3 regions of the Bradyrhizobium barranii subsp. barranii genome follow, and region 2 is predicted to be linked to each of the others. Evidence: riboswitches for the same ligand, from Rfam matches in the RefSeq annotation. Region 2 holds a riboswitch; each other region holds the start of a gene.
What was found. Region 2 has a riboswitch for cobalamin ahead of J4G43_RS18830 (energy-coupling factor ABC transporter permease). Riboswitches for the same ligand answer to the same signal wherever they lie in the genome.

Region 1 (6,946 bases), 330 kb from region 2:
TCCCCATCGGATCCTTCTTTGGGACGGGCGACGTATCGGGCAGTCCCATGGGATTGCGGTAGTAGAGGATTTTTCGCGGCGAAGCCGCCTGCGCCTTCGGCAGCGCCGGCGCGACGGCCGCTCCATCGTCGTCGTAGACCGGCAGATAGTCCCGCCCGCGGTCGTCCTTCTTCGGACCAGCAGACCAGAGCGGCGCACCGCTCGGATCGCGGTAGTAGAGCGGCGTTCGCTCCGCGGCAGCCGCAGCCGATGTTATGTCGGCCTCAGCGAGCCAGCCCGCACCGTTCGAATGCGAGTAGTAGCCGGCCAGGACCAGGCCGCCGCCAAGCGCAAGAGCCGTCAGGAGACGCAGCGTTTTCATGTCGTGTATCCGCGCGCCCGAGAGCGCGCGTCCGTGTGAAGGAAAAAGGGGAATGTCGGGCGCTGCCGGGCAGCGCCCGAACGCTCACTTGATCGCCGTGACGATCACCTTGCCGGTGACGGTCTCCGGTTCGCCCTGCACCTTCACGGACAGCGTCATCTGGTAGCGGCCAGCCATCGGCAGGTCCGTCTTGAAGGCGTACACGCCCGGCTCCCTGGACGGCAGCGGCGCGACCGCCGATTCCATCTCGGCCATCCCGTCCGGGGCCATGTCGAGGCGGGTCTTGAAGATGACCGCATCCGGTATCGGCTTGCCGGTCTGCTTGTTCGTCAGGCGAACGGCGAGCGTGACATCTTCGCCCTTCTTCATCTGCGGAGTGACGGGCTCGAAGGCGTAGTCGCCCGCGCCCGCCATCGCGGCGGAAGCGGCAAGCGAAAGGGTGGCGGCGAGAGCCGCGGTGCTGATCTTGGAAAGCATTGTCCTGTCCTCATGAATTGATCTTTCGCCGTGGCGCGTGAAGCGCGCACGTCAGTCGTCGTCGCGAGCAGGCACGCCGCTCGCGTCTCGGGCTTTGCGAGATCAGATTCGAGGAGGTCGGAAAGGAGGACTGCCGCCGCGGAAGGAAACGACCTGATCCGGGGGAATAGCCATCGTGCTGGCCATGACGGCGAGACGTTCGAACGCCATGGGCCTGACATCACCGAGCGCGATGATCCCACCGACGCAGCAGAAACCCATCCCGCACTTGTAGCCGCCGCTATGGGAGCCTGTTCCCTTCATGTCGGGACAACAATCGTCCATCGACATGTCGGCGTCGCCGCTCATGTGCATGGCCGTCTGCATGCCATCCGACGACATTGCGAGGTTCGCCGCGGACGCGCCAACCGGCAGCATCGCCAAGGATATGGCGATGGCGACTGCCAGGATGGTACGGACGAACTGCATCAATATCGACTTACCTTGTCGGGCCGGAACTCGGCCTCAGTAGCATATTCGGACACCAAAGGCAGTCATTGATCGTGGTCAAGCGTTCGTTACCCAGGCTCGTCCGGAGGCCGGGTTGGACGTTTCGACGCGGTCCTTCGGACTATCGTGCAAAACAGCAACACAAGGCCACCATCGACCGACCGGCCCGTCCAGCAGCCCGCGCGGATGTTGACGCGCTCATCCCCTGATGCCAGTTTCGTGATCGGTAGTGTCCGCAAGGACTCTTCAAGGGAATGCGGTGCGTCCACCTCAGTGGGCAATTCCGCGGGCTGCCCCCGCAACTGTAGGCGGATAGCCGACGACCAAACGAACCACTGGAGCCCCGCTTGGGCCTCTGGGAAGGTGGTCGAAGGCGATGACCCGCGAGCCAGGAAACCTGCTACCAGCCATGGTCACGCGCGAACGCATTGGGCGGGGTGCCCTGATGTCGGACAAGTAGCCGGTGCATCCGCCGCCTGGGGCGAAGGTGGATGACTAAGGCAACCGCGGTGACGGTTTGTTTGCGTCGCCGCAGAGCGTTGTCGTGCAAAATCTTCATTTCCGTGCTGGCGCAAGGCCAGCGTTATCGCGTGCTTTCCTGATTACTCTGCTCTCGTCGGTGTCCTTGTCGTCCGCGGCGCTCGCGCAAAGCGCGACGCAGGACAACCGCTCCCGGGAGGTCGGTCCGGTGATCGTGTCGCCGCCTGCGCCGCGACAGGCTCCTGCCGTCAGCCCGGGCACTCAGAAGCAGCGCGCGGCCCGGCGCGCCGCGGGACGCAATCGTGGCGCCCCTGCTGTCGCCGTTCCGGCCACGCAAGCTCCGAGCGGCCCGGTGCAGACGCCGCTCAACACGGCAGCCGTCACCGACGTCGGCTCCCGGCTCGGCATCACGGCGCGCGAGATGCCGGCGACCGTCGAGGTCATCAGTCAGCGGACGATGCAGGACCTGGGCATCCGGACCACGACCGACGTCGCCAAGGCTGCAGTCGGCGTCACCGGCGGCGATGCGCCCGGCGCGCCCGCCATCTTCTCGATGCGTGGCTTTTCCGGCGACCAGATCTCCACGCTCTACAACGGCATCCCGATCGGGCCGTCGACCATGACCGGCCGTCCCATGGACGTGGCTGGCCTCCAGCAGGTCGAGATCATCAAGGGACCGGACTCGCTGGTGGCGGGCCTCGGTGCGACCGGCGGCGCCATCAACTACGTGAACAAGGCGCCGCACACCGGACCAATCGTCAACGACGCCTTCACCTCCTACGATTCCTTCAACGGCTATCGCGCCGGTTACGGATCGGGCGGCAGCACGCTGATCAACGGCCTCGACTACCGCTTCGACATCAGCCATTTCAACAACAAGGGCTTTATCGACGACACCTATTCGAAGCTCAGCAACGTCTCGGGCCAGCTGAACTATCGCGTCAACGAGAACCTGAGGATCTGGGGCGCGACCGAATACAGGCAGGACAACGACCGCTTCTACTGGGGGACGCCGCTGGTGCCGGCGAACGCGCCGGGCATCGTGCCGACGTATGGCGTCGTCTCCGGCCTCTGGAGCAACTATTACCTCGGCGGCGGCACGCCGGTCCCGGTCACCATCGACGCGCGCACGCTGACCACGAACTACAACGTGCTCGACAATCACAGCGGCGCCGGCGAGCTCTGGCTGCGCAGCGGCTTTCAATGGGACATCACCAACAACATCTCGCTGAAGAGCCAGGTCTATGGCTATGACGCCCACCGGCACTGGTTCAACAACGAGATCTCGTCGTTTGACCAGACCGTAGGCAATTTCGCAGGCGCGCAGAGCATCTACCGCGAGCGCCTGGCGCTCGATCACGCACAGCGACTCTACGGCAACATCACCGACCTCACCGTCAATTCCAATCTCGGCGGAATGGACAATCGCTTCGTCGCCACCGTGGCGGCGAGCAGCAACCAGTTCAACGTCTCGCAGGACACGCTGTTCTTCAATGACTACGTCGACCTCCTCAATCCGGACCGCGGCCTCTACGGCCCGCGCAGCGACGAGAAGATCTACACCCATCTCGACACCGCCTCGCTGTCGTTCGAGGACCGGCTCAAGCTGACCTCGACCTTCGCGCTGATCGGCGGCATCCGTTTTGAGAATATCGAGCTGTCGCGGACCCGCTTCGACGAGAATGGCCTCCTGAAAGCCAACTATCCTTTCTCGAAGACGTTCAATCCGGTCACCGGACGCATCGGCTACACCTGGGACATCGCGCCCGGCGTGATGCTTTACAGCCAGTACGCGACGGCAGCCGACCCGACGGTGGCGAACATCTTCATCCTCAGGCCCACGACGCCGCTGCTGCTCACGACGTCGCGGACCTACGAGACCGGCGTGAAGCTGCTGTCGGCCGACAAGCGCGCGGAGGCCACGTTCTCGGCCTTCGACATCGAGCGCAAGAACGTCTACGTCCCCGAAAGCGGCATCCTCTTCAACGTCGCCGGCAAGATGGCCTCCAAGGCGTCGAGATTGCCGCCGCGGTCAATCCGGTCGCGGGCCTGAAACTGTGGGGTAACGTCGCCTTCGTGCAGTCGCGCTTCATCGACTTCACCTATGTCGACGGCAATGGCGACTTCCAGTCCTATTCGGGCAAGACGCCGCCCAACGTTCCCAACTTCATCGCCAACGCCGGCGCCTCCTATCGCTTCGACACGAAGCTGCCGGTGGAGATCGGCGGCCTCGTCCGTCACGTCGGCGACCGCTTCAACTTCCAGGACAATCTGGTCACGATGGACGCCTACACGATCTTCGACGCATACGCGTTCGTCGATATTCCAAAAGCCTATTTCCCGGGCGTCGACCAGACCCGGATCAGCTTTCGCGTGAGGAACCTGACCAACAAGCTCTACGCGGCGTGGGGCGATCCGGGTTACACCGACCAGATCATCCTGGGCGCGCCGCGCAGCTACGAGGTCGCGGCTTCGTTCAAGTGGTAGTCGCGGATCACCTCGTCCGCGCCGTGGCGGGAGGTGTCACGCGACAGTAGGACGCAATCGCAAATCGATTGCGCCGTTGAAGCCGCAGGTCTCGAGAGCTATCGATCAACGAAACCTCGCTTCCATCGGGAGGAACGCATGAGCACCATCACCGGCGGCTGTCACTGCGGCGCGATCCGCTATCAGGTCGAGGGCGAAGCGATCGTGCACGCGCTGTGTCACTGCCGCGATTGCAGACTTCACGCGGGCGCTCCCGTCGTCGGCTGGACGATGTACGCGGACGATGCCGTCAAGGTGACCAAGGGCGAGCCCAAGGTCTACAGCTCCTCGGAACATGCGCGGCGGCACTTTTGCGGCGACTGCGGAACCGGCCTGTTTTATGTCAATGCCGACATGTTGCCCGGGGTCATCGACGTCCAGAGCGCGACCTACGACGATCCCGACGCCGTACCGGCGACGATGCACATCCAGGTCGCAGAGCGCCTTCGATGGATGGAGCGCGCGCACGAACTGCCGACATTCGACCGCTATCCTCCGCCACCGTAGCGGCGCGCGCGAAGCGTTCGCCGTCTCGATGGAACCGCACAAACACCATCTTGCAACGGCCGGACGATCTCACGTAGATTGATCGGCGTGGGGACGAAGCAGACTCCCCGTGAGACCTCGGTCCAAGCTCTGCGCAGCACGCCATTCGTGGAGCTTGCGCATGGATACCGAACGCCATCCTCCTGTCCGCCATACCGTTGCCATCCTCTCCCGCGGCGACGCCGCCGCGCGCCGGGACGCGACGGCGCAAAACAGCCGCTTCGTCTGCGTTTTCGAAGCACTCGCCGCGGTCGGCATCGAAGCCCGACCGGTGATCTACGACGAGATCTTCGCCGACGCCGTCCGCGATCAACTGCTCGCCGTCGATGGCGTGCTCGTCTGGGTCGATCCGATCCATCAGGGCAAGACGCGCGAGGCCCTCGACCCGCTGCTTCGCGACGTTGCGGCGCAAGGGCCATGGGTGAGCGCCCATCCCGACGTGATCCTGAAGATGGGCGTCAAGGAGGTGCTCTACCGAACGCGTCATCTCGGCTGGGGAGCCGACACGCATCGCTATGACACCGCCGCAAGCTTCCGCGCCGAATTTCCCGCGCGTCTTCAGGCGAACGGTCCGCGCGTGCTCAAGCAAAATCGCGGCAATGGCGGCCAGGGGGTGTGGAAGGTGGAGGCCCTGCCCAACGCGGACGCCATGGTTCGCGTGCTGCATGCCCAACGCGGCAGTCTGCCCGAGGACATGCCGCTCGATGCCTTCCTCGCGCGCTGCGAACCGTATTTCGGATGGGGCGGCTGCGTCATCGACCAGGCGTTCCAACCCCGCCTGCCCGACGGCATGATCCGCTGCTACATGAGCGGCGCCAAGGTCGCGGGCTTCGGGCATCAATTGATCAAGGCCCTGATCCCGCCGCCGCCGGAAGGCCCCGACGCACCCGAGGCGCAGCCGGGCCCACGGATCATGCATGGACCCGATGCTTCGCAATTCCAGACGCTCCGAAGATCGATGGAGGACGAATGGACGCCGCAGCTGATGGACACGCTCGGCATCGACGAACCGTCGCTGCCGGTGATCTGGGACGCCGACTTCCTGTACGGGCCCCGCGACGCCGCCGGTACCGACACCTACGTCCTGTGCGAGATCAACGCGAGCTCATGCTTTGCGATTCCCGACGACGCGCCAGCGGCAATCGCCCGAACGGTGAAGCACCGCTTGCTCCGGACTCAAGCAGTGCGTTCGGGCGCATAACCGGCGGCCCGGCTTCGACACCCTAATGCGCAGCGCAGCGGCAGCTTTCATAGGCGACGGGATCGTGGCTGTTGACGATGCTCACGCGGTCGCCGTGGTTCAGCTTCAGCGCGCGCAGCCGCGCCTGGTTGGCGATCCGCATCTTGCGGTCCATGTCGCCGCGGCGCTGGAAATAGCCGAGCATGAGCGGCACGTGCGGCGACGCGTCGAGCTGGCCGTGGTGGAAATAGCTGTCGCCGGCATGCAGCAGCCATTTCTCGCCTGATCGCACCGCGATGCCGCAATGGCCGAGTGTGTGGCCGGCGAGCGGGATCATCAGGATGTCGGCTTCCTTGTCGCCGAGCGCGCGCACGCCCTTGAAGCCGAACCAGTCCTCGCCGGCCTCGCCATAGAATGTCCAGCCCGGCCCATGGCTCCACTGCCCCGTGACATAACGCCCTTCGGGCGGCGCGGGCTTGCGCAGCACCGCCATGTCGTATTCGGCGCGGTGGACGTGGATCGCGGCATGGGGAAAGTCCGGCACGCCGCCGGCGTGGTCGCGGTCGAGATGCGTCAGCAGCACGTGGCGCACATCGCTGGGCGAGTAGCCGAGCGCCTTCACCTGCTCGACCGCCGTCTCCGCCGGATCCAGCCTCGGCGCGGTCTGGCGCAGCCATCGGCCCCCGAGCCGATCGGGCGTTGCGATATCGCCGAGACCGATGCCGGTGTCGACCAGAGCGAGTCCGTCCCTCGTCTCGACCAGCAGGCAATGGCAGACCAGGCGGGCGCGCTGGAACAGGCCGCCCGTGCCGTTCACAAGGCGGCGGCCCATGGGGCACATCGTGCCGGTGTTGAGGTGGTGGATCTTCATGGCGCGTTCCTGCTGT
Region 2 (6,946 bases):
GCCGGCGTCTCGGGCAGCGTAGCGGCCGCGGCGGTGACGTCGGCGACTTCGATCCAGTTGTCGCCGGGCGCCCTCGTCCAAGGCGCGCGCTCGAGCGCGATCAGCGGCGTTCCCGTTTGCGCGCACGCCTGGACCGCGTGGCGGCTCATCTCGGCAGCGAAGGGATGCGTGGCGTCGATCACATGCGTGATGCGCTCACGGCGAATATAGTCGGCAAGCCCGCTCACGCCGCCGAAGCCACCGATGCGGGTCGGCAGCGGCTGATCGGCGGGCGCGCGGGTTCGGCCGCCATAGGAATACACGGCGTCGATGCCCGCGCGTGCGATTTCCGCGGCGAGCAAACTCGCATCGGCGGTTCCGCCCAGAATGAGGGCGCGCGTCATGGCTGATCCCTGGTTGACCATCATCGGTATCGGCGAAGATGGCCTTGCCGGGCTGTCCGAGGCAAGCCGAAAGGCGCTCGCGAAGGCAGAAACTGTTTTTGGTGGCGAGCGTCATCTCGCGCTTGCTGATGTGGAGGGGCGCGGTCGCCCGTGGCCGGTGCCGTTCGACGCAGACATCGTGCTGAGCTGCCGCGGCCGGCCGACGGTGGTACTCGCCTCCGGCGATCCGTTCTGGCACGGTGCCGGTGCAAGTCTCGCCGAGAAGCTCGATGCCAACGAGTGGATCGCGCATTCGGCGCCATCGACCTTCTCGCTCGCCGCCGCGCGGCTGGGCTGGCGCCTCGAAGCCATCGCCTGTCTCGGGCTTCATGCCGCGCCGTTCGAGCGTCTCGTACCGCATCTCGTGCGAGGTGCGCGCATCATTTGCCTCGTGCGCGACGGCAAGGCGGCCGGTGAGCTCGCCAAATGGCTGAGCGAGCGCGGGTGGGGCGCCTCGGCGTTCTGGACTCTCGCCGCGCTCGGCGGGGCGCGCGAAGGCATCGCTGAGCATCGTGCCGACAGCTTTGAGGGCGATCTCGCCGAAAACCTGGTCGCAGTAGCGGTCGAGGCGAGGGGCGGGCAAGGCATTCCCCGCAGCTCAGGCCTGTCAGACGATCTCTTCGCTCACGACGGCCAGATTACCAAGCGGCCGGTGCGCGCGCTGGCGCTCTCGGCGCTGGCGCCGCGACCCGGCGAGCGGCTGTGGGATATCGGTGCGGGTTCTGGCTCGATCTCGGTGGAATGGGCGCTGTGCGGCGGGACGGCGAGCGCCATCGAGGCACGCGAGGATCGTGCCGCGAATATCCGTAGCAATGCTGCAGCGTTTGGATTGGCGCATCGGATTAATGTCATCGCGGCGTCCGCGCCCGAAGCTCTCGCTGCGCTGGAAGTGCCGGACGCGGTCTTCATCGGTGGCGGTCTCGATATCGCGATGTTCGATGCCATCTGGTCACGGCTCTCGCCGGGTGCGCGGCTCGTCGCGCATGCGGTGACGCTGGAGACGGAGGCGCTGCTCGGCGAACTGCACCAGCGCCACGGCGGCGAGTTGATGCGGGTCGAGATTGCCTATGCAGCGCCGCTCGGTCGCTACAGGTCCTGGGAAGCGTCGCGGCCCGTGGTGCAATGGAGTGCGGTTCGATGAAAGTCGCCGGACTCGGATTCAAGAAGGATGTCACGCTGGCTTCGCTGCGCGAGGCGCTGCTGGCAGCCGGTGGTTCCGAAGGCCTCGCGGCGGTCGCGACTGTCAGCGACAAGGCCGACGCGGAAGTGCTGAAGCAGCTCGCGCGCGAATGCGGCGTACCGATCAAGCCGGTTCCGGCGGACATGCTGGCCGGCATCGAGACGCCGACGCAGTCAAAACTCGTCGCGGAAAAGTTCGGCACGGGCTCGGTCGCTGAAGCCGCGGCGCTCGTTGCGGCTGGCCCCCGCGCGCGATTGATTGCGACGCGGGTGGTCTCGCGGGATCGCACCGCGACCGCCGCGATCGCGGAAGGAGACGGCGCATGACGGTGCACTTCATCGGTGCAGGACCGGGCGCTCCGGATTTGCTGACGTTGCGCGGACGCGACCTGATCGCGGCCTGTCCGGTCTGCCTCTATGCGGGCTCGCTGGTGCCCGAGGGCGTGCTGGCGCATTGCCCGCCCGGCGCCCGCATCGTCAACACCGCGCCGCTGTCGCTCGACGAGATCATCGCGGAGATCGCTGCCGCGCATGCCGACGGCAAGGATGTTGCTCGCTTGCATTCCGGCGATCTCGCGATCTGGTCGGCGATGGGCGAGCAGCTTCGCCGCCTGCGCGCGCTCGGTATTCCCTACACGGTCACGCCGGGCGTGCCGTCCTTCTCGGCTGCGGCAGCTGCACTGGAGGTCGAGCTGACGCTTCCCGGTCTTGCCCAGACGGTGGTGCTGACGCGCACGCCGGGCCGCGCCAGCGCAACGCCTGAGGGCGAAAAGCTCGCGTCGTTCGCCGCCACCGGTGCGGTGCTCGCGATCCATCTGTCGATCCATCTGCTCGACAAGGTCGTCGCCGAGCTGACGCCGCATTACGGCGCGGATTGCCCGGTCGCCATCGTCTGGCGCGCGAGCTGGCCGGACCAGCGCATCGTTCGCGCCACGCTGGCGACGCTCGATGCCGCCGTCGGCACCGAGATGGAGCGCACGGCACTCATTTTGGTTGGCAAGACGCTTGGAGCGGCGGATTTCGACGAGAGCCGCCTCTATGCCGTCGACTACGACCGCCGCTATCGGCCGGTCGGCGCCGATCCGCGCTTTCCGGAGGCATCGTGATGCCGGCAGGGCTCGTCATCTCCGCGCCGGCCTCCGGCGTCGGCAAGACCACGCTGACGCTGGCGCTCGCGCGCGCCTGGCGCAATGGCGGATTGAACGTGCAGTGCTTCAAGAGCGGGCCCGATTATATCGATCCCGCCTTCCATGCCGCTGCGACGGGGCGCGCTTCCGTCAACGTCGATAGCTGGGCGATGGATCGCGGGACGATTGCTCATCTCGTCGGTCGCGGCACTAATGCCGATGTCGTGCTCGCGGAGGGCTCGATGGGCCTGTTCGACGGCGTCGCGGCGCGCGGCGTCTCCGGCACCGGCGCCACCGCCGACATTGCCGAGATGCTGGGCTGGCCGGTGCTGCTGGTGATCGATCCCTCCGGACAGGCGCAGACGGCGGCGGCGATCGCCGCAGGCCTTCGCGACTATCGAGCCGGTGTGCGCCTTGCCGGCGTGGTGCTCAACCGCGTCGCCAGCCCACGGCATGAAGATCTCGTGCGGCGTGCACTCAACGACGCCGGCATCGCCGTGTTCGGCGCGCTGCCGCGTCATGCCGAGATCAGCCTGCCGAAACGGCATCTCGGCCTGGTGCAGGCCGAGGAGCAGGCCGAGATCGGCAAGCTGATCGACGAAGCCGCGCGCTTCGTCGCCGAGCATGTCGATCTCGATGCGGTGCTGCGATCGGCAGCAAGCTGGTCGCCGCAACCGGCGGTAAACGGCATGAACGTGACGCCGCCCGGGCAGCGCATTGCGTTGGCCCGCGATGCCGCGTTCTCCTTCATCTATCCGCACATGCTGGAGGCCTGGCGCGCGGCCGGCGCCGAGATCTCGACATTCTCGCCGCTTGCCGATGAAGCGCCCGACGCGAGCGCCGACGTCTGCTGGCTGCCCGGCGGCTATCCCGAGCTGCACGCGGGGAAGATCGCGGCCAATGCCCGCTTTCGCAGTGGCTTGCGCGCGTTCGCTGACACACGGCCGGTGCACGGCGAATGCGGAGGCTATATGGTGCTGGGAACCGCTCTGACCGACGCCGACGGCATTCGCCATGAGATGACGGGCCTGCTCGGACTGGAGACGAGCTTTGCCAAGCGCCGCATGCATCTCGGCTATCGTCTCGCTGCGCTCGCCGCGCCGATGCCGGGCCATCAGGTCGGTGCGCGCCTGCGCGGTCATGAGTTCCACTATTCGACGATTATCGCGCAGCCCGATACGCCGCTGGCGGTCGTGCACGATGCAACAGGCGCGGTCATCGCCGAGACCGGCTCGCGGCGGGGACAAGCCACCGGCACGTTCTTCCATCTGATCGCGGAGGATCGGTGAGCGGTTTTGTCACTTTCATCTCGGCCGGCCCCGGCGACCCCGAGCTCCTCACGCTCAAAGGCGCCGCGCGGCTGCGCGATGCCGACGTCGTGCTCTATGACGACCTCGCCTCCGGCGCGATCCTCGATCTGGCCCGGCCCGGCGCCAATCTCGTCGCGGTCGGGAAGCGGGCAGGGCGGCCCTCGACCAAGCAGCACCACGTCAACCGCCTGCTGATCGACTACGCCGCGGCCGGCGTCCGTGTGGTGCGGCTGAAATCGGGCGATGCCGGTATCTTTGGCCGGCTCGAGGAGGAGCTGGAGGCGCTGCGCGAAGCCGGCATCGGCTACGAGATCATTCCCGGAATCACCTCGGCCTGTGTCGCCGCCGCGCAAGCCGGCATTCCCCTGACCCGGCGCCACACGTCGCGCCGGGTGCAGTTCGTGACCGGGGCCGATGTCACCGGCGAGCTGCCGCAGAATTTGAACTGGGCGGCGCTGGCGGATCCCGAAGCGACCACCGTGGTCTATATGGGCCGGCGCACCTTTCCGGCGCTTGTCGCAAAATTGATCGAGCACGGCCTCGCGCCGGATACCCCGGCGCTGTTCGCCGAATCCCTCGGTCGTCCCGACGAGCGGCTGGTCCGCACCACCATTGCCGAGCTGGCCGAACAGCTTGCGCGGGGCGGCGCCGCCTCGACGGCTGCCGTGATCCTGTTCGGCGCGCTGGCGGGCGATTATCCGTCATGACCGTCCCGGCCGCCCTTCGCCCCTTGACGCCCGGCTGGCGAAAGGGGCACACAGGAGACGCATGGTGCTCGGGGTGGTGCAAGCCGCCAGAGCATAATCGGGAATGGGGGTGGGCGGACAGTTGCGCCGCCCAAAACCCCAGCCGCCCCCGCGACTGTAAGCGGTGAGGGACTCCGATCAGCCACTGGGCCGCAAGGCCCGGGAAGGCCGGAGAACCCCAGTGAACCGCGAGCCAGGAGACCGGCCGTGCATGTTTTGTGGCCAAGGCCGTCGGGTGTGACGGCAGGAAGGAACTGAACCATGCATATCGAACCCGGAGTTGTATCGGGCGCCAAGCTCGTGTTGAGTTACGCAACCGGCATCGCCGTCGGCGGCGTTGCGCTGAAGCTCGCGGTCGAGACCGTGCGCGAGCAGGGCATCACGTCGTTCGCGGCGCGGACGCTCGCCACCACGGGCCTCGTGTTCGTCTTCTTCGAGATCCTGCCGCACTTCCCGGTCGGCGTCTCCGAGGTGCACTTCATCCTTGGCTCGACCCTGTTCCTGCTGTTTGGGGCGGCGCCCGCGGCCTTCGGCCTTGCGTTCGGACTGTTGTTCCAGGGCATCTTCTTCGAGCCGCCCGATCTGCCGCAATTCGGCATGAACGTCACCACGCTGCTGGTGCCGCTGTTCGGGATCCAGGCGATCGCCGCGCGGATCATTGCCCGCAACGCCGCCTATGTCGATCTCAGGTATCGGCAGGCGCTGGCGCTGTCGACCACGTATCAGGCCGGCGTCATCGCCTGGGTTGCGTTCTGGGCGCTCTATGGCTCGGGCTTCGGTGCGACCAACCTCGTCAACATCGCGACCTTCGCGGCCTCCTACGCGCTCGTCATAGTGATCGAGCCGCTGGCCGACCTCGGTGTGCTGGCACTGGCAAAATCGCTGCGTGGCGTCACCGCGCCCGGTCTCGTCACGCCGCGCCTGCACAACGCGGCTTAAGAGACAAAGGGGCGGCCGTCATGGCCGCCCCTGAACGCGCGATGCTCACGCTCTCCCTGATAGGCATCGGTTGCGGCGATCCCGAGCAGCTCACGCGCGCCGCCGTTCAAGCCATCAACGCGGCCGATCTCATCCTGATCCCGCGCAAGGGGACGGCGAAGTCCGATCTCGCAGATCTCAGGCGGACGATCTGCGCGGATGTGCTCACCAATCAAACGACGCGCATTGCCGAGTTCGATCTTCCCGTGCGCGATGCCGGTGAAGCGGATTATCACAAGGGCGTGGACGATTGGCACGAGGCCGTGGCCGCGGCCTGGTCGCAGACGATCGCCAGCCATCTCGGTGATGATGGCAAAGTCGCGCTGCTGATCTGGGGCGATCCCTCACTGTATGATTCGTCGCTGCGCATTGCGCGGCGGCTCGATCCCTTGCCTGATATCGACGTCGTGCCCGGCATCACTTCGATCCAGGCGCTGTGCGCGGCGCATGCGCTGCCGCTCAACGACATCGGCGAGCCCTTCCTCGTCACGACGGGGCGCCGCTTGCGCGAGGGTGGCTGGCCGCAGGGCGTCGATACCGTGGTGGTGATGCTCGACGGCGGCACGGCGTTCCAGTCGCTCGATCCTGCGGGGCTGCACATCTGGTGGGGCGCCTATCTCGGCATGCCCGATCAGATCGTCATGTCGGGCGTTCTGGCCGAGATCGCCCCGCACATCGTCGCCGCGCGACAGGATGCGCGCGAACGGCATGGCTGGATCATGGACAGCTACATTCTCAAGCGCCGGCCGTAAGCGAGGCAGCATGCTCCCTGAATGGGTCACCCGGAAATGCCCCGATGTCTCCGCTGTCCACCGCGAGGCGGCGCTCGCGCGTCAGGCGCAACTCACAAAACCGGCCGGCGCGCTCGGCCGGCTGGAGCAGCTTGCGGTCGAGCTTGCGGGCCTGCAGGCGACCGAGCAGCCGCGCGCCGCGCGAGTGCCGATCATCGTCTTCGCCGGCGATCACGGCATCGTCGCGCAGGGCGTGTCGGCCTATCCGCAAGGAGTGACCATCGCGATGATGGCGAATTTTGCCTCGGGCGGTGCCGCGATCTCGGTGCTGGCGCGTGAGCTTGGCTCAAACCTTGAGGTCGTCGACGCCGGTACGCTGGCGCAGGAGGAGATGGCAGGAATCGTCACTGACAAGCCGCGCAGCGGCACGCGCGACTTCAGCGTGGAAGCAGC
Region 3 (6,946 bases), 880 kb from region 2:
CAAGGTCGGACGCCAGACGCGCCAGGTCGGAGCGATCCAGCAAGGCATCATGAACCGTCGTGCGGATGTCGCACGCGACGCCGCTTTCGAGCAGACGCACGAGGCTGGCCTTGGCCTTAATGCCGCTCCCAATGACGCCAGTGATCCGCGCGTAATCATCGAACGCAGCCTTGACGTCGAAGCCAATCCAGTCGACGAGCGGCAGTACGGCGGACAGCCGTGTGGGATAGGGCCCTGCGGTGTGCAATCCGACGCGGAAGCCGAGTTCGCGTCGCACAGCACGCATCGCGTCCGGCAGCGCCGCCTGGAGGGTGGGTTCGCCGCCAGAGAACACCACGCCGTCGAGCAGGCTGCGACGGCTGTCGAGAAAAGACAGCACGTCCGGCCACGCGATTTCCGACTCTCCCCTCGGCGGAATCAGATGCGGGTTGTGGCAATAGCCGCACGACCAAGGGCAGCCCTGGCAGAACACCGTTGCCACGAGCTCGCCCGGCCAGTCGCAGGTGGACAGCCGGGCGAGCCCGCCAATCCGCAATTCAGCCGAGCGCGACGCGCGCTTCAGCGAAGAACCTGCGCTCATTGTGCTCGCCTTTCTTGCCGCGATTGAACGACGACACCGGCCGGTGATAACCCATCACGCGGGTCCAGACCTCACAGGGCTGGCGCTCGTCGTCGCTGAGCGTCACCGCGGAATCGGTGCTGGTCGCACGGGCAGTGGATTCGTTCATCTGTGGTCTCCTTTCAGTGCGCGGCGGCATGCCGCTTGGCTGCGAGCCGTTCGGCGTCGCATTTCGGGCAGAAGGCATGCTCGCCTTCGAGATAGCCATGCGTCGGACAGATCGAGAATGTCGGCGTGACGGTGACGTAGGGCAGGCGGAAATTTGAGAGCGCCCGCCGCACGAGCTTCTTGCACGCTGCGCCCGAGGACAAGCGTGAGCCCATGTAGAGATGGAGCACCGTACCGCCAGTGTATTTGCGTTGCAGCTCGTCTTGGCGCTCAAGGGCCTCGAACGGATCGTCGGTGAGGCCGACCGGAAGCTGGCTCGAATTGGTGTAATAGGGGAGATCGTCGGTGCCGGCCTGCAAGATTCCGGGGTAGCGCTTGCGGTCTTCCTTCGCGAAGCGGTAGGTCGTGCCCTCCGCGGGCGTGGCTTCGAGGTTGAACAGGATGCCGGTTTCGGTCTGGAACGCGGCGATGCGCGCGCGCACGTGGTCGAGCAGCCGTACCGCAAAGGCATGGCCCCAGGGTGTGCTGATGTTCTCGCAATCGGCGGTGAGGTTGCGGATCATCTCGTTGACGCCATTGACGCCGAGCGTAGAGAAATGGTTGCGCAGCGTGCCGAGATAGCGCTTGCTATAGGGAAAAAGTCCGTCGTCCATGTAGCGTTGCACGACCTTGCGCTTGATTTCCAGGCTGTTGCGACCGATTTCCAGCAGCGCATCGAGGCGATGGAATAGGCCCGCTTCGTCGCCGCGATGCAGATAGCCGAGGCGAGCGCAATTAATGGTAACCACACCGATAGAGCCGGTCTGCTCAGCGCTGCCGAACAGGCCGTTACCGCGCTTGAGCAGCTCGGTGAGATCGAGCTGTAGCCGGCAGCACATCGAGCGGATCATGTTCGGCTTGAGCTCGGAATTGATGAAGTTCTGGAAGTAGGGCAGGCCGTATTTCGCCGTCATCTCGAACAGGCGATCAGCGTTCTCGCTCTCCCACGGGAAATCCGCAGCGATGTTGTAGGTCGGGATTGGAAAGGTGAATACACGGCCCTTGGCGTCACCTTTCGTCATCACCTCCATATAGGCGCGGTTGATCATGTCCATTTCGGACTGCAGGTCGCCATAGGTGAAATCCATCTCCTCTCCGCCGATCACCGGCACCTGATCGCGCAGGTCCTCCGGGCAGGTCCAGTCGAAGGTGAGATTGGTGAAAGGCGTCTGCGTACCCCAGCGCGAGGGGACATTGAGGTTGTAGATGAGCTCCTGGATCGATTGCAGTACGTCGCCGTAGCTCAAGCCGTCCCTCCGGATGAACGGCGCCATGTAGGTGTCGAACGAACTGAAGGCTTGCGCGCCCGCCCACTCGTTCTGCAACGTGCCGAGGAAATTGACGATCTGCCCGACCGCACTCGACAGATGCTTCGGCGGGCCGGCCTCGACCTTGCCGGGCACGCCGTTCAGTCCCTCGGTCAAGAGCGTGCGCAGCGACCAGCCGGCGCAATAACCGGCGAGCATGTCGAGGTCATGGATATGGATGTCGCCTTCACGATGGGCGCGGCCGATCTCCGGCGGGTAGATGTGCGACAGCCAGTAGTTGGCGACGACCTTGCCCGAGAGGTTCAGGATAAGGCCGCCCAGCGAATAGCCCTGGTTGGCGTTGGCATTCACGCGCCAGTCGGTACGTTCGAGATACTCGTTGATGGAAGCGGCGACATCAACCATCGCCTTGTGGTCCTGGCGCGCCTGTCCGCGTTTCTCGCGATAGACGATATAGGCTCGCGCAGTGGCGAAATAGTCGGCCGCGATCAGCACCTGCTCGACAATATCCTGCACCTCTTCAATTTGCGGCGTTGCGCCGGCGAAGCGGTGCGCGATGACCTTGATAGTCTCTCCCGCGAGCCTGCCGGCCGCCTCGTCGTCGAACTCGCCGGTCGCCCGTCCCGCGCGGGCGATCGCAGAACGGATCTTGCCGGCATCGAACACAACCGTGCCGCCATCGCGTTTGACGATCGAGCGCGGCAATGCGGCTTGCAAAGAATTGCTTTGACCCAGACCAGACATCGGCATCCCATATGGGTTGGGGCAAGGCCGAGGTAGGCGCATGCGGAAAACGAGCCGCCCTCGGCGGCCGACTGCCGGCAAGCGACCACCGGGACACCCCGCCCGAGGACTCTGTTGTTGTCGCGGCAGGTCTCCTGGCTCGCGGGTTATTGCCGCTGTCTGGCCTTCCCGACGCGGAGATTTTGCGCCAGTGACCCTATCGACAGCGGCTCGCCGCTTACAGTTGCGGGGGCAGCGCCGGCTTTGGCTTTCGGCCGTACCGGCTTCCCTCTTAGCTCTCTATCTTGTGATTCGAGAGACCGTGACAACTACATCTAGCCGCCGTATTCGATACTGTGTCAACAGGTAGTTTATTGCAGCGGAAGTATAGAGCCTGTCATGGGTTCTCGTCTTCGTTGCGGCACGCGTCGATTGTCTCGGGCTGCCTAGCCAGCGCCGCGATTTTTGTGGCCGGATGGAGCGCCGGCCACGGCGAAACGATCCGGACCCGGATTGAGGAAGCCGTCCGTCCTTGGTCCAGCGGCGGCGCTCTCGCGATGTAATCCCAAGGATTTCTTCAACGACACGCGGACGCAGCCGTTCCTGTCGAAAGGCATCGAGCGCAGCATCGACCGCAAGAAGATCGGAAAGCTCGTCGATGTCCTGCGGCGCGATGGTCGTGCAGATCGCTTCGCCTTGGGTCGACGTCTTGAACCGGCGGCGCCGAAGCAAACCGGCCACACGCCACCGCGCCTCGATCGCTCTTCGCCGCGATCCGAGGGTCAGCTCTGCCGTGGGCCCGAACGTCAATGAGACGCCGTTTGAAGAATGCAAAACTGCGAGATAGCGGCTATACGGATTGGAATCGCTCGACGTCATTGTAACAAAGGCTTCCGGAGACGTTCACAGTCTCCCGCGGCACATTGCTGCGGTCAACTCACAGCGTATGGCGCAGGCGCTGCGGTTTTCGTCAACCTGCAGGGCACGTCCGGCTGAGGGGAATGCCCGCTGCGCAGGCAGGTCGTTAGCAGATCCGGCAGCCGTCTCCGATCGGAGTCACCGCAGCGGGGTTACTGAGGTCCAGGCCGTCCGAATAGACCAATCGACCGGCGTGCTGGAGGTCGCACCCGAGTGCGATAACAAAGGTCTTTCGCGGAGGTTCAGCCGAGCGCCGCGGTCCGCAAAAGAGCATTTCCTGCCGCATGGATAGCGAGGCCTTCGCCCTGGAAAAGCCAGACCTCCTCACTCCGCCGGCCGTTCGGGTTGCTGGTTCTTGTGCTTCGGCCGCCTTGGGTGCGAGCGCTTCGCACTACCGGGAGAGCTATCCCGCCGCCGCTCGCGGTTTGCCGTTAGCATCGGAAAGGAATTTCTCTCCAGCGAATGTCTTTCCGGACACGGAGCCTCCCGTGACCATCCGTAATTGCCCGGGGAGAAGAAGGGCCACTTCGGTGCTAATGCTGGCGGGCAGAGCCGGTCTGCCCATTTCAGTACCGACAAGCATATTTTGATCCGGTGGGCCGCAGAGCAATCTGCGGTCATTCCGTTTGTGGGTAGCGAGGGCTTCGCCCTGATCTAACGGCTGACGCTTGGCCGGCGTCGGGTTCCAGTTATTCGCCGATCGCGAACCGCGAACATACTGGGCGGAGCGAAAGGAGTTTTCCGAAAGTGGCGATCAATCACACCAAATACCCTAATCGACATCATTGTGCGCGGCGGCGATCAGGGTGAGACTCCAGCGACAATCAAGGTGAGACTGCGCCGATGGGGGCGGACCGAAGGGAGGGCGTAGCCCGACCGGAGGACCGTCCCCATCGGCGTCGCGCGTTTGCGGACCCGTCTGGCGGCCGGGTGCGGCTGGTGCAAGCTGTTGATTCGTCTCGACAAGAGGGAATCGATGCCTTGCCTGGCTTCCACATCACCGACCACCAGATGAGGCTGTACATGACCTACCGACAGACACTGTCCCCCGAAGCCGCCGCGGCCAAGGCGGGGTTCTCGAAGGCAAGCGCGTATCGAATCGAGGGCGATTGTCGCCCGCCATCGCAGAAGAAGACGCCGAGGGGCCGGCGCCGGTCCGATCCGCTCGCGCAGTATTGGGAGGCCGAGATCGTTCCGATCCTGAAGGCTGCGCCCGGCATCCGCGTGATCGGCGTGCTGGACGAGTTGCGCCGACGGCATCATGACCTGAACCCGAACATCCGCCGCACGCTGGAGCGGCGCATCAACGCCTGGCGGGCGCTCAACGGCCCCGAACAGGACGTGATCTTCCGCCAGCAGCACGAGCCCGGCCGCCTGGGTCTGTCCGACTTCACCGACGTGAGCGCGCTCGGTATTACCATCGCGGGTGAGCCGCTCGATCACCGGCTCTATCACTTCCGGTTGGCGTTCTCCGGCTTCGAGCATGCCCATGTCGTGCTCGGCGGCGAAAGCTTCGTCGCCCTGGCAGAGGGCTTGCAGAACGCGCTGTGGGCGCTTGGCGGCGTGCCGCGGGAGCATCGCAGCGACAGCCTGTCGGCAGCGTTCCGCAATCTGGCCGCCGACGCACGGGAGGATCTGACGCAGCGCTACGCCGGGCTGATGGGCCACTATGGCATGGCGCCAACGCGCAACAATGCGGGCATCGCACATGAGAACGGCTCGATCGAGAGCGCGCACGGCCATCTCAAGCGGGCACTGGAAGATGCGCTGTTGCTGCGGGGGACGCGCGACTTCGCCAGTCTCGATGCGTACCGGGCTTTTGTCGACGAGATTGTCGGCCGGCGCAACGCCAACCTCGCCAAGCCGATCGCGCTCGAGAAGGAGGCATTGGCGCCGCTGCCAAAAGGCCGCACGACCGACTTCGAGGAGAAAGTGATCCCGGTGACGTCGTCAGGCGGCTTCATCCTGCGGCGCGTGTTCTACACCGTGCCTTCAAGATTGATCGGCCATCGCCTGCGTGTGCGCATCTTCGACGACCGGCTCGAATGCTTCCTTGGCGTCACACCGGTCGTAACGCTGCGGCGCGGTCGGCCTGTGTCCGAGAGCCACGGCGGTCATGTCGTGGATTACCGGCACGTCATCCATGCCCTGCGGCGCAAGCCGATGGCGCTCCTCAATCTCGTTTATCGCGACCAACTCTTCCCGCGAGCAGCTTACAAACGTCTGTTCGAGACCTTGCGGGAGCATGGTGATGACCGGCGCGCCTGCAAGGTGACGGTCGAGCTTCTGGCGCTGGCTCACGAGCGCGCCTGCGAAGCAGAACTCGCCGAGGCGATCGCGATGAATCTGGACGCCGGGCAGTTACCCGATCTTGCCGCGCTGCGCGACCGCTTCCGGCCCGAGGCGGCCTCGATCCCGCGTGTCGCCGTCAAGCTGGCGCCGCTCGACGTCTACGATGAACTCGCCTCCGTCAGCGTCATGTCGGGCCGCTCGAACCTGGGAGAGGCAGCATGACCGGTATCGCTACCTCCGTCGATGCTGCCCGTGTCGAGCTGCTTCTCAATGAGCTCCGCCTGCCGGGCGTCAAGGCGATCTGGCCGAAGCTCGCCGCACAGTCGGACAAGGAAGGGTGGCCTGCCGCCCGCTTCCTCGCCGCCCTTGCCGAGCACGAGGCCGCCGATCGCACCCGCCGTCGGATCGAGCGACACATGGTGGAAGCGCGTTTGCCCGCCGGCAAGACGCTCGCAACCTTCGACTTCGAAAGCGTGCCGATGCTATCAAAGGCACAAGCGATGGCGCTCGCCGCCGGCGACGCCTGGTTGAAGGCCGGCGCCAATTTGCTGTTGTTCGGTCCACCGGGCGGCGGCAAGACCCATCTCGGCGCGGCGATCGGCTTGGCTCTCGTCGAGAACGGTTGGCGCGTTCTCTTCGCGCGCACCACTGATCTGGTGCAACGGCTGCAGGTCGCGCGGCGCGAGTTGGCGCTGGAGTCCGCGATCACCAAACTCGATCGCTATGACCTCCTGATCCTCGACGACATCACATATGTAAGCAAGGATCAGGCGGAAACCAGTGTGTTGTTCGAGTTGATCGCCGCCCGCTACGAACGACGCTCGCTGCTGATCACGGCCAATCAGCCATTTGGCGAATGGGGGCGTATCTTCCCGGACCAAGCAATGACGTTGGCTGCCATCGATCGTTTGGTCCACCACGCCACGATCCTCGAGATGAACGTCGAAAGTTACCGTCGAAAAGTTGCCCTCGATCGCAA

Region 1: linked by a shared signal. The riboswitch ahead of J4G43_RS17450 (TonB-dependent receptor) and the one ahead of J4G43_RS18830 (energy-coupling factor ABC transporter permease) in region 2 are both predicted to bind cobalamin.
Region 3: linked by a shared signal. The riboswitch ahead of J4G43_RS15010 (ribonucleoside triphosphate reductase) and the one ahead of J4G43_RS18830 (energy-coupling factor ABC transporter permease) in region 2 are both predicted to bind cobalamin.

Annotation. Positions count from the first base shown of each region.
Region 1 is NZ_CP086136.1:3,657,986-3,664,931, reverse strand. Features, by position in the region: gene J4G43_RS17465 (efflux RND transporter periplasmic adaptor subunit) at 1-361, opposite strand, end outside; gene J4G43_RS17460 (FixH family protein) at 446-838, opposite strand; gene J4G43_RS17455 (hypothetical protein) at 941-1,306, opposite strand; cobalamin riboswitch at 1,538-1,746, shown strand; gene J4G43_RS17450 (TonB-dependent receptor) at 1,947-3,860, shown strand; gene J4G43_RS17445 (TonB-dependent receptor domain-containing protein) at 3,827-4,294, shown strand; gene J4G43_RS17440 (GFA family protein) at 4,433-4,840, shown strand; gene J4G43_RS17435 (Cj0069 family protein) at 5,001-6,080, shown strand; gene J4G43_RS17430 (MBL fold metallo-hydrolase) at 6,103-6,930, opposite strand.
Region 2 is NZ_CP086136.1:3,985,404-3,992,349, forward strand. Features, by position in the region: gene J4G43_RS18800 (cobalt-precorrin-6A reductase) at 1-383, opposite strand, end outside; gene cbiT (precorrin-6Y C5,15-methyltransferase (decarboxylating) subunit CbiT) at 382-1,563, shown strand; gene J4G43_RS18810 (cobalamin biosynthesis protein) at 1,560-1,928, shown strand; gene cobM (precorrin-4 C(11)-methyltransferase) at 1,925-2,707, shown strand; gene J4G43_RS18820 (cobyrinic acid a,c-diamide synthase CobB) at 2,707-4,017, shown strand; gene cobA (uroporphyrinogen-III C-methyltransferase) at 4,014-4,745, shown strand; cobalamin riboswitch at 4,791-5,008, shown strand; gene J4G43_RS18830 (energy-coupling factor ABC transporter permease) at 5,046-5,723, shown strand; gene cobF (precorrin-6A synthase (deacetylating)) at 5,765-6,514, shown strand; gene cobT (nicotinate-nucleotide--dimethylbenzimidazole phosphoribosyltransferase) at 6,525-6,946, shown strand, end outside.
Region 3 is NZ_CP086136.1:3,105,389-3,112,334, reverse strand. Features, by position in the region: gene J4G43_RS15020 (anaerobic ribonucleoside-triphosphate reductase activating protein) at 1-580, opposite strand, end outside; gene nrdD (anaerobic ribonucleoside-triphosphate reductase) at 537-728, opposite strand; gene J4G43_RS15010 (ribonucleoside triphosphate reductase) at 742-2,778, opposite strand; cobalamin riboswitch at 2,886-3,097, opposite strand; gene J4G43_RS15005 (hypothetical protein) at 3,058-3,636, opposite strand; gene J4G43_RS15000 (short-chain fatty acyl-CoA regulator family protein) at 3,782-3,949, opposite strand; gene istA (IS21 family transposase) at 4,657-6,189, shown strand; gene istB (IS21-like element helper ATPase IstB) at 6,186-6,946, shown strand, end outside.